One region of the Streptomyces sp. NPDC021093 genome, then DNA from elsewhere that is predicted to be linked to it. Evidence: riboswitches for the same ligand, from Rfam matches in the RefSeq annotation. Region 1 holds a riboswitch; each other region holds the start of a gene.
The links. A riboswitch is a leader RNA that binds a small molecule or an ion and turns the genes downstream of it on or off. The one in region 1 is predicted to bind thiamine pyrophosphate.
Positions count from the first base shown of each region.

Region 2: it holds a riboswitch for thiamine pyrophosphate, as region 1 does, so the genes downstream of both, thiC (phosphomethylpyrimidine synthase ThiC) here and ACH4SP_RS33540 (thiamine ABC transporter substrate binding subunit) in region 1, are expected to answer to the same signal.
Region 3: it holds a riboswitch for thiamine pyrophosphate, as region 1 does, so the genes downstream of both, thiO (glycine oxidase ThiO) here and ACH4SP_RS33540 (thiamine ABC transporter substrate binding subunit) in region 1, are expected to answer to the same signal.

Region 1 is NZ_JBIRQJ010000012.1:189,360-192,627, forward strand. It holds gene rlmN (23S rRNA (adenine(2503)-C(2))-methyltransferase RlmN) at 92-1,198, shown strand; TPP riboswitch at 1,238-1,344, shown strand; gene ACH4SP_RS33540 (thiamine ABC transporter substrate binding subunit) at 1,439-2,533, shown strand; gene ACH4SP_RS33545 (ABC transporter permease) at 2,608-3,268, shown strand, end outside.
Region 2 is NZ_JBIRQJ010000004.1:188,150-191,417, reverse strand. It holds gene ACH4SP_RS13330 (YibE/F family protein) at 92-1,423, opposite strand; TPP riboswitch at 1,519-1,654, shown strand; gene thiC (phosphomethylpyrimidine synthase ThiC) at 1,647-3,268, shown strand, end outside.
Region 3 is NZ_JBIRQJ010000005.1:228,747-232,014, forward strand. It holds gene ACH4SP_RS17100 (thiazole synthase) at 1-403, opposite strand, end outside; gene thiS (sulfur carrier protein ThiS) at 408-620, opposite strand; gene thiO (glycine oxidase ThiO) at 617-1,831, opposite strand; TPP riboswitch at 1,829-1,941, opposite strand; gene ACH4SP_RS17115 (hypothetical protein) at 1,992-2,333, shown strand; gene ACH4SP_RS17120 (NAD(P)/FAD-dependent oxidoreductase) at 2,401-3,268, shown strand, end outside.

The DNA.
Region 1 (3,268 bases):
GCGTCTGTGACCTGCTGCGTTGTTGCGTGAGGGGCCCGTTGTCCACAGGACGGCGGGCCCCTTCTCGTACATCTGAGACACTGGTTTGACCATGCCTGTACCCGGAGAACTCACTTTCGTCGCGCCCCGCGGAGCCAAGAAGCCCCCGCGGCACCTCGCCGACCTCACGCCCGCCGAGCGCAAGGAGGCCGTGGCCGAGATCGGTGAGAAGCCGTTCCGCGCCAAGCAGCTGTCCCAGCACTACTTCGCGCGGTACGCGCACGACCCGGCGGAGTGGACCGACATCCCGGCCGGTTCGCGGGAGAAGCTGCGCGAGGCGCTGCTGCCCGAGCTGATGACGGTCGTGCGCCATCTGTCGACCGACCAGGAGACCACGCGCAAGACGCTGTGGAAGATGCACGACGGGACGCTCGTCGAGTCCGTGCTGATGCGCTACCCGGACCGGGTGACGATGTGCATCTCGTCGCAGGCGGGCTGCGGCATGAACTGCCCGTTCTGTGCGACCGGACAGGCCGGTCTCGACCGGAACCTGTCGACCGCGGAGATCGTGCACCAGATCGTGGACGGCATGCGCGCGCTGCGCGACGGCGAGGTTCCGGGCGGGCCCGCGCGGCTGTCGAACATCGTCTTCATGGGGATGGGCGAGCCGCTCGCCAACTACAAGCGCGTCGTCGGCGCGATCCGTCGGCTGACCGACCCCGAGCCGGACGGCCTCGGCCTTTCGCAGCGCGGGATCACCGTCTCCACGGTGGGCCTGGTGCCCGCGATGCTGCGGTTCGCCGACGAGGGCTTCAAGTGCCGCCTCGCCGTGTCGCTGCACGCCCCGGACGACGAGCTGCGCGACACCCTGGTGCCGGTCAACACGCGCTGGAAGGTGCGGGAGGTGCTGGACGCCGCGTGGGAGTACGCGGAGAAGTCCGGCCGCCGGATCTCCATCGAGTACGCGCTGATCCGCGACATCAACGACCAGGCGTGGCGCGGTGACCTGCTGGGCCGGCTGCTCAAGAACAAGCGGGTGCACGTCAACCTGATCCCGCTGAACCCGACGCCGGGCTCCAAGTGGACGGCCTCGCGCCCCGAGGACGAGAAGGCGTTCGTCGAGGCGATCGCGGCGCACGGGGTGCCGGTGACCGTGCGGGACACCCGTGGCCAGGAGATCGACGGGGCCTGCGGCCAGCTGGCGGCGTCCGAGCGCTAGCACGTTCGCGCCTGGTTGTACGCTGGGCCGCACATTTGCATATTCCGACAGGGGAGCGCCACAGCGCTGAGAGTGCAGTCCTCTACTGCAGACCCTCTGAACCTTGCCCAGGTCATTCTGGGTAGGAAGTTCGGTCGTTACTCAAGCTGTTGCGCCCTGCCCACCTTTCCCGAGGTGGGCAGGGCCGCGTCTCTTCCTGGTCATTCCAGGAGGAATTCACCAGTGAGCACCATCAAGCCAGTGAGCAGCATCAAGAGGCTCGCGGCGATCTCCGTGGCCGCCGCGCTCGGCGTCAGTACGCTCGCCGCCTGCGGCGGTTCGTCCGACGGCGGCAAGAAGGCCGACGGGGCCGGTTCCAAGACGGTCACCCTGGTCAGCCACGACTCGTTCGCCGTCTCGCCCGCGGTGCTGAAGGCGTTCACCCAGCAGACCGGTTACACGGTCAAGGTGCTGAAGAGCGGGGACGCGGGGGCCGCCCTCAACCAGGAGATCCTGACCAAGGGCTCGCCGCGCGGCGACGTCTTCTTCGGCGTCGACAACACCCTCCTCTCGCGCGCGCTCGACAACGGTCTGTTCCAGCCGTACGAGGCGAAGGGCCTGGACCGCGTACCCGCGGACCTCCAGCTCGACAAGGGCGAGCACCGGGTGACGCCGATCGACACCGGCGACATCTGCGTCAACTACGACAAGAAGTACTTCGCCGACAAGAAGCTCGCGCCACCGAAGTCGCTCGACGACCTGGTCAAGCCCGCGTACAAGAACCTCCTCGTCACCGAGAACGCCGCGACCTCGTCGCCGGGGCTCGGCTTCCTGCTCGCGACCGCCGGACAGTACGGCGACGACGGCTGGCAGGGCTACTGGCAGAAGCTCAAGGACAACGGCGTCAAGGTCGTCGACGGCTGGGAGCAGGCGTACAACGAGGAGTTCTCGGGGTCAGCGGGCGGCAAGAAGGCGAAGGCGGAGCGGCCGCTCGTCGTGTCGTACGCCTCCAGCCCGCCGGTCGAGGTGCTGTTCGCCGACCCGAAGCCGAAGGAGGCGCCGACCGGTGTCGCCACCGGGACCTGCTTCCGGCAGGTCGAGTTCGCCGGGCTGCTCGACGGCGCGAAGAACGAGGCGGGCGGCAAGGCGCTCCTCGACTTCCTCATCGGCAAGCAGTTCCAGGAGGACCTGCCGCTGAAGATGTTCGTCAACCCGGCGGTCAAGGACACCAGGCTGCCCGAGGTGTACGCCAAGTTCGGCGCGGTCGTCGACAAGCCGCTGACGGTGGAGCCCAAGAAGATCGCCGACAAGCGTGAGCAGTGGGTCAAGTCGTGGTCCTCGCTGGTGAAGAAGTAAGGAAGGTCCGACCGGGCGCCCGTGCCGGCGCCCGGCGGGGCTCTTGGCGCGGGAGCGCGGTGCGGCTGGCTCTGATGGCCGTGCCCGTCGCGTTCTTCGGGCTGTTCTTCGCCTACCCGGTCGTCGCCATCGTGGGGCGCGGGCTGAAGTCCGGCGGTGCCTGGCAGCTCGGCCGGATCGGCGAGGTGCTGGGCGACCCGGACATCCTCGGCGTGCTGTGGTTCACCACCTGGCAGGCGCTCGCCTCGACGGCGCTCACGCTGGTGCTTGCGCTGCCCGCGGCGTACGTCTTCGCCCGCTTCGACTTTCCGGGCAAGCAGCTGCTGCGGGCCGTGGTGACCGTGCCGTTCGTGCTGCCCACCGTGGTCGTCGGCACCGCCTTCCTGGCGGTGCTCGGGCGCGGCGGGCTCCTCGACGAGCTGTGGGGGATGCGGCTCGACACCACCGTGTGGGCGATCCTGCTGGCCCATGTCTTCTTCAACTACGCGGTGGTCGTACGGACCGTGGGCGGGCTGTGGTCGCAGCTCGACCCCCGGCAGGAGGAGGCCGCACGGGTGCTCGGCGCGGGGCGCTTCGCGGCCTGGCGGCGGGTGACCCTGCCGGCGCTCGCGCCCGCGGTGGCCGCCGCCGGACTGATGGTGTTCCTGTTCACCTTCACCTCCTTCGGCGTCGTACAGATCCTGGGCGGGCCCGCCTACTCCACCCTGGAGGTGGAGGTCTACCGGCAGACCGCGC
Region 2 (3,268 bases), on a different contig from region 1:
CCAGGAGCGCGGGCCGAGAGCACGCGGAGACGACACGGAGCGGCGGCCGGGGAGACCCGGCCGCCGCTCCGTCATGTGTCCCCGGCCCGCCTCAGCCCTTGCGGCGCCTTCCGCGTCCGCCGCGTACCGGCGCCGGATTGGAGGCGGCACCCGAGCGGTCGGCGGAGACGACCAGGGCGGCGAGCGCGGTGGTCACCGGCACGGAGGCCACCAGGCCGATCGAGCCGACCAGGGTGCGGACGATCTCCTCCGCGACGAGCTCGCTGTTGGCGACCGTACCGACGCTGCTCTGGGCGATCGAGAACAGCAGCAGCAGAGGGAGGGCGGCGCCCGCGTAGGCGAGGACAAGGGTGTTGACGACCGAGGCGATGTGGTCGCGGCCGATGCGGATGGCCGCCCGGTACAGGGCGCGCGGGCCCATCGTCGGGTCGGCCTGGTGCAGCTCCCAGACGGCGGAGGTCTGGGTGACCGTCACGTCGTCGAGGACGCCGAGCGAGCCGATGATGACGCCCGCGAGGAGCAGGCCGCTCATGTCGATGGAGGGGTAGAGGGTGTGGATCAGGCCGGTGTTGTCGTCGATGTTGCCGGACAGGAACGCCCATCCGATGAACAGCGAGCCGAGCAGTCCGATCAGCAGCAGCGAGATGAGGGTGCCGACGACGGCGACGGAGGTGCGCGCGGTGAGTCCGTGACAGGCGTAGAGCGCGATCAGCATGATCGCGCTGGCCCCGACCACCGCCACGATCAGCGGATTCGAGCCCTGGAGGATCGCGGGCAGGATGAACAGGGTCAGGATCGCGAAGGACGCGACGAGCGCGACCAGCGCCATGACGCCCTTCAGCCGGCCGACGACGACGACCGCGAGGGCGAAGATCCCGGCGAGCAGGGTGAGCGGAAACTTCCGGTCCACGTCGGTGACGGAGTACTGGAGCTCGCGGGGCGCGTCCGGGGCGTACGCGACGACGACTCCCTGACCCTGCTTCAGCTGCCGGGACGCGCTGGGCTGGACGATCTCGGTGAAGGTGCGGCCCTTGTCCGCGCCGGTGACGACCTCGACCGTCGCCTTCTTGCAGTCGTCCTTGGTGCCGTCGCCGCTCTGTGGTGACGACGGGTCGGCCTGCGCCTGCGGCTGCGGCTGCTCCGGCGTCGGGGCGACGTTGGCGCCCTTGCAGTCGATGGTGTCGACCTTCACGACAGTGCCCTGCTCGGTCTGCCGGTCGAAGCCCACCCCGGTGCGCTCGTGGGCCGGTGCGCCGCCCGGCCACAGGATCGCGAGCCCGACGAGTACCGCGGTGGCGAAGGGAATCAGCACCGCCGCGATCACCTTGCGCAAGTGCTTGGAGACCGGTGCCGCAGGGCCGTGACTGTGGCTGTGGCCGTGCGAATGAGCAGGTGGGGGTGGGGTCTCTGGGGGCGTCGGCAGGGACGGCGGCTGTGGTGGGGTCACCGCCCGATCATCGCAAGAACGAGGGGGGCCCTCTGTTCAGCGCGCCCGGCATGGCGTTAGCGTGGGGGCACCTTTGCACACGCGGGAGCTCGGAGCACCGGGCTGAGAGGGCGCTGACCTCCGTACACATACGTACGGAAGAGGCTGCGTCGACCGCCGAACCTGTTACCGGGTAATGCCGGCGTAGGGAGTAGGTCTCATGACCACGATGGATGCACGCACGCCTGCCTCCGCCCAGGACGGGCGCACGCCCGGCTGGCACAAGGGGTACGTCGAAGGATCGCGCCCGGACCTGAAGGTGCCGGTCCGTCAGGTGCACCTGACCAACGGGAAGGACGTGACGCTGTACGACACGTCCGGCCCGTACACCGACCCGAACATCGAGACGGACGTGCGGCGCGGCCTGGCCCCGCTGCGCGAGAACTGGATCATCGGGCGCGGTGACACCGAGGAGTACGCGGGCCGCCCGGTCCGCCCCGAGGACGACGGCATCAAGCACACGTTCCCGCGCGGGGGCCTGAAGAACCTCGACGCGGTCTTCCCCGGCCGCCCGCGCCAGCCCCGCCGGGGCCGCGACGGGGCAGCGGTCAGCCAGCTCGCGTACGCGCGGCGCGGGGAGATCACGCCGGAGATGGAGTACGTGGCGATCCGGGAGAACGTCTCCCCCGAGGTCGTACGGGAGGAGATCGCCGCAGGTCGCGCGGTGCTTCCCGCGAACGTGAACCACCCGGAGATCGAGCCGATGATCATCGGCAAGCGGTTCCTGGTGAAGGTCAACGCCAACATCGGCAACTCCGCGGTCACTTCCTCCATCGAGGAGGAGGTGGACAAGATGACCTGGGCGACCAAGTGGGGTGCCGACACGGTCATGGACCTGTCCACCGGCCGCAACATCCACACCACCCGCGAGTGGATCCTGCGCAACGCACCCGTCCCGATCGGCACCGTCCCGCTCTACCAGGCGCTGGAGAAGGTCGACGGCCGTGCCGAGGCCCTGACCTGGGAGGTCTACAAGGACACGGTCATCGAGCAGGCCGAGCAGGGTGTGGACTACATGACCGTCCACGCGGGCGTGCGTCTCGCGTACGTACCCCTGACGGCGCGCCGCAAGACGGGCATCGTCTCGCGCGGAGGGTCGATCATGGCGGCCTGGTGCCTGGCGCACCACAAGGAGTCGTTCCTGTACGAGAACTTCGAGGAGCTCTGCGAGATCCTCGCGGCCTACGACGTGACCTACTCACTGGGCGACGGGCTGCGGCCCGGCTCGATCGCGGACGCCAACGACGAGGCGCAGTTCGCGGAGTTGAAGACGCTCGGGGAACTCAACACGATCGCCAAGCGTTTCAACGTACAGACCATGATCGAGGGCCCGGGACACGTCCCGATGCACAAGATCAAGGAGAACATCGACCTTCAGCAGGAGATCTGCGAGGAGGCGCCGTTCTACACGCTCGGCCCGCTGACGACCGATGTGGCCCCCGCCTACGACCACATCACCTCCGGCATCGGCGCCGCGATGATCGCCTGGTGGGGCACCGCGATGCTCTGCTACGTGACCCCCAAGGAGCACCTGGGGCTGCCCAACCGGGACGACGTGAAGACCGGCGTCATCACCTACAAGATCGCTGCGCATGCGGCGGACCTCGCCAAGGGCCACCCGGGTGCGCAGGAGTGGGACGACGCGCTGAGCGACGCCCGGTTCGAGTTCCGGTGGGAGGACCAGTTCAACCTGGCCCTCGACCCGGACACGGCCCGGGAGTTCCACGACGAGACACTCCCTGCCGAACCGGCGAAGACGGCGCACTTCTGCTCCATGTGCGG
Region 3 (3,268 bases), on a different contig from region 1:
CGTTCGTGTACGGGAGCACCGTGAAGCCGTCGTCGACCAGCACCTCCGCCGCGTCCAGCAGCTCGACCGGGTCGGGCAGCAGGGTCCGCTCGTCGGCGATGACCTCCAGCTTCACCCAGTCCGTGCCCAGCGCCTCGCGCGCGAGCCGGGCCGTGAGCACGGCCTCGCCCGCCGTGTAGCAGCCGGCCGTGTTGGGCAGCACCCGGATGCCCAGCTTCTCCAGCACGGACAGCACGGAGCCCCGCACGGACGGATCGAGCCTTCGCATCGCCACCGTCGTCAGCTCGGTCCCGGACGCGACGAGCGACCGCTCCAGCACCTCCAGGCTGGGCGCGCCGCCCGTCCCCATGATGAGCCGGGACGAGAAGCTGGCGCCGCCCAGTTCGAAGAGATCGTCTGCCATGTCGTCAGCCTCCCTGGACCGCGGTGAGCACTTCGACGCGGTCGCCCTCGGCGAGGGCGGTGGCCGCCCACCGGCCGCGCGGCACCACTGTTTCGTTGAGCGCGGCGGCCACGCCCGCGTGCGCGCGCGTGAGCGTCGCGACGAGGTCGCCGAGGGTGGTACCGGCGGAGACCTCGTGCCCCTCGCCGTTCACGGACACGTTCACCGGGGTGCTCATACGGGCTGCTCCTGTCGGTCCTGTCGGTCCTGCTGTTCCTGTCGTACGGGTTCGGAGGCGAAGCGGCGCGGGGTGAACGCCCTCGCCTCCTCGGGGAGTTCGCCGGTGGTCAGCACGTCCGCCATGACGTCCCCGGTGACCGGGGTCAGCAGCACCCCGTTGCGGTAGTGCCCGGTGGCGAGCAGCAGGCCCGGCAGGGCGGTGGGGCCGAGCAGCGGGGCGTTGTCGGGGGAGCCGGGGCGCAGTCCGGCCCGGGTCTCGGTGAGCGGGAGCTCGGTGATGCCGGGGACGAGCTCGTGGGCGTCGCGCAGCAGCTCGTAGACGCCGCCCGCCGTGACGGTGGTGTCCCAGCCGAGCTCCTCCGAGGTCGCGCCGACGACCAGCTCGCCGTTCTCGCGCGGCACCAGATAGACGTGACTGCCGCGCACCACGGCGCGCACCGTACGGCTCAGGAACGGCGCGTACGCGGGCGGCACCGTCAGCCGCAGTACCTGTCCCTTGACCGGGCGCACCGGCGGCAGCACCTCTTGAGGCACTCCGGGGAGCCGCCCGCTGAGCGAACCGGTGGCGAGCACCACCTGGTCGGCGGCGACCTCGGTGCCGTCGGCCAGCAGCGCGCCCGCCGCCCTCTCCCGTACGACGGAAAGCCGCTCGGCCGTCGTACGGTGCAGAACCACCCCGGCCCGCTCGCAGGCCGCCAGAAGGGCCGCTGCCAGCCGCCTCGGGTCGATCTGGTGGTCGCCGTCCACCCGCAGTCCGCCGCGCACGCCCGGCGCGAGCATCGGCTCAAGCCGGCGGCAGTCGCGCCCGCTCAGCCACTCCGACTCCAGGCCCGACTGCCGCTGCAGGGTGTGCAGTTCGCGCAGGTGGGCCCGGTCGTCGGCGTCCAGGGCCACCGCGAGAGTGCCGCACGCGCGGTAGCCGGTGTCCTGCCCCGACGCCTCCTCCAGCTCCGTCACGAAGTCCGGATAGCGGCGGGCGGAGGCGAGGTTGAGGCCGAGCAGGGTCTGCTCGCCGTAGTGGAGTTCGGTGACGGCCGCCAGCATTCCGGCCGCCACCCGGGCGGCGCCGCCGCCGGGTGCGGGGTCGGCGAGCACCGTGCGCAGCCCGCGCTGCGCGGCCCGCCAGGCCGTGACGAGGCCGATGATTCCGCCGCCGATCACCAGGACGTCGTACGGCCGTTGCTCAGAAACGTGTGGGGAAGTCTGCATGGGCGTCCAGCCCCTCCCTTCGCCGGCATGACCCGGATCAGGTTCGTACGGTCGGAGGCCCGGTCAGCCTCCCTCTCAGCCCGGTCGGCCGGGCTCCCGTGAGTGCTTGTACGGTGACCAGACTAGTCCTTGGGTTCAACAGACTGTGAGGGAGCACCCCGTGCCCCGTTCGCTCGACGGACTCGTCCTCGCACCGGTCGCCGACCAGGCCCCGGGGCAGGTCGGCACCCGCACCCGCTTCACCTACCACGAGCAGGACGGCCGGATCTGGGCCGATTACGCGGGCGGGGACGTCGTGCGCGGGCACCTCGTCGGCACGCGCGCGGGGGACCGGCTCGACTTCAGGTACGTACAGCTGAAGCAGGACGGAACGACCTCGTCCGGACATTGCCTGTCCCGGGTCGTGCTGCTCGTGGACGGCCGCGTTCGGCTGGAGGAGAGCTGGGCATGGGAGTCCCAGGAGGGCAGCGGTACGAGCGTCGTCGAGGAACTCCAGTCCTGACTGTGTGTCAGATACGTAAGGTGGTCGGGTGAGCGAGCAGAAGCGAATCGTCGTCGTCGGCGCGGGAATGGCCGGTGTGCAGACCGCCGTGGCCCTGCGGGAGCAGGGTTTCGACGGCCGGATCACACTCATCGGGGCCGAGCCCCACCCGCCGTACGACCGGCCGCCGCTGTCCAAGGCGGTGCTGCTCGGCAAGGCCGAGGGATCGGCCTTCGAGGTCGACTTCGACGCGCTCGGCGTCGAGCTCCGGCTGGGGCTCGACGTCACCGGAGTGCGCCCGGCGGACCACGAGATCGACACCCCCGCGGGGCCGGTTCCGTACGACGCCCTGGTACTCGCCACCGGGGCGGACCCCGTCACCCTTCCCGGCACCTCGGGCGTCCCCGGCGTCCACCTGCTGCGCACCGTCGACGACGCGCGGCGGCTGCGCCCCGTGCTGGACGCGCAGCACGACGTGGTGGTGGTCGGCGCGGGCTGGATCGGCGCCGAGTTCACCACCGCCGCGAGGGAGGCGGGCTGCACCGTCACCGTCGTGGAGGCCGCCGACCGGCCGCTCGCCGGGACGATGCCCGCCGAGATCGCCGCCCCGATGGCCGCCTGGTACGCCGAGGCCGGCGCCGAGCTCCTCACCCACGCGCGCGTGGCGGCGGTCGAGCCGGGCACCGTGCTCCTCGCCGACGGCCGCCGCATCCCGGCCGGCGCCGTCCTCGTCGGTGTCGGCGCCAGACCCGCGACGGCCTGGCTGAAGGGCTCCGGCATCGCGCTCGGCCCGGACGGCTCCGTCACCGCGGACGCGCACCTGCGCACCTCCGTCCCCGACGTGTACGCGGTCGGGGACTGCGCCTCCTTCCCCTCCGGGCGGTACGGCACCCGGCTGCTCGTGCACCACTGGGACAACGCGCTCCAGGGTCCGCGCACGGTCGCCGCGAACATCC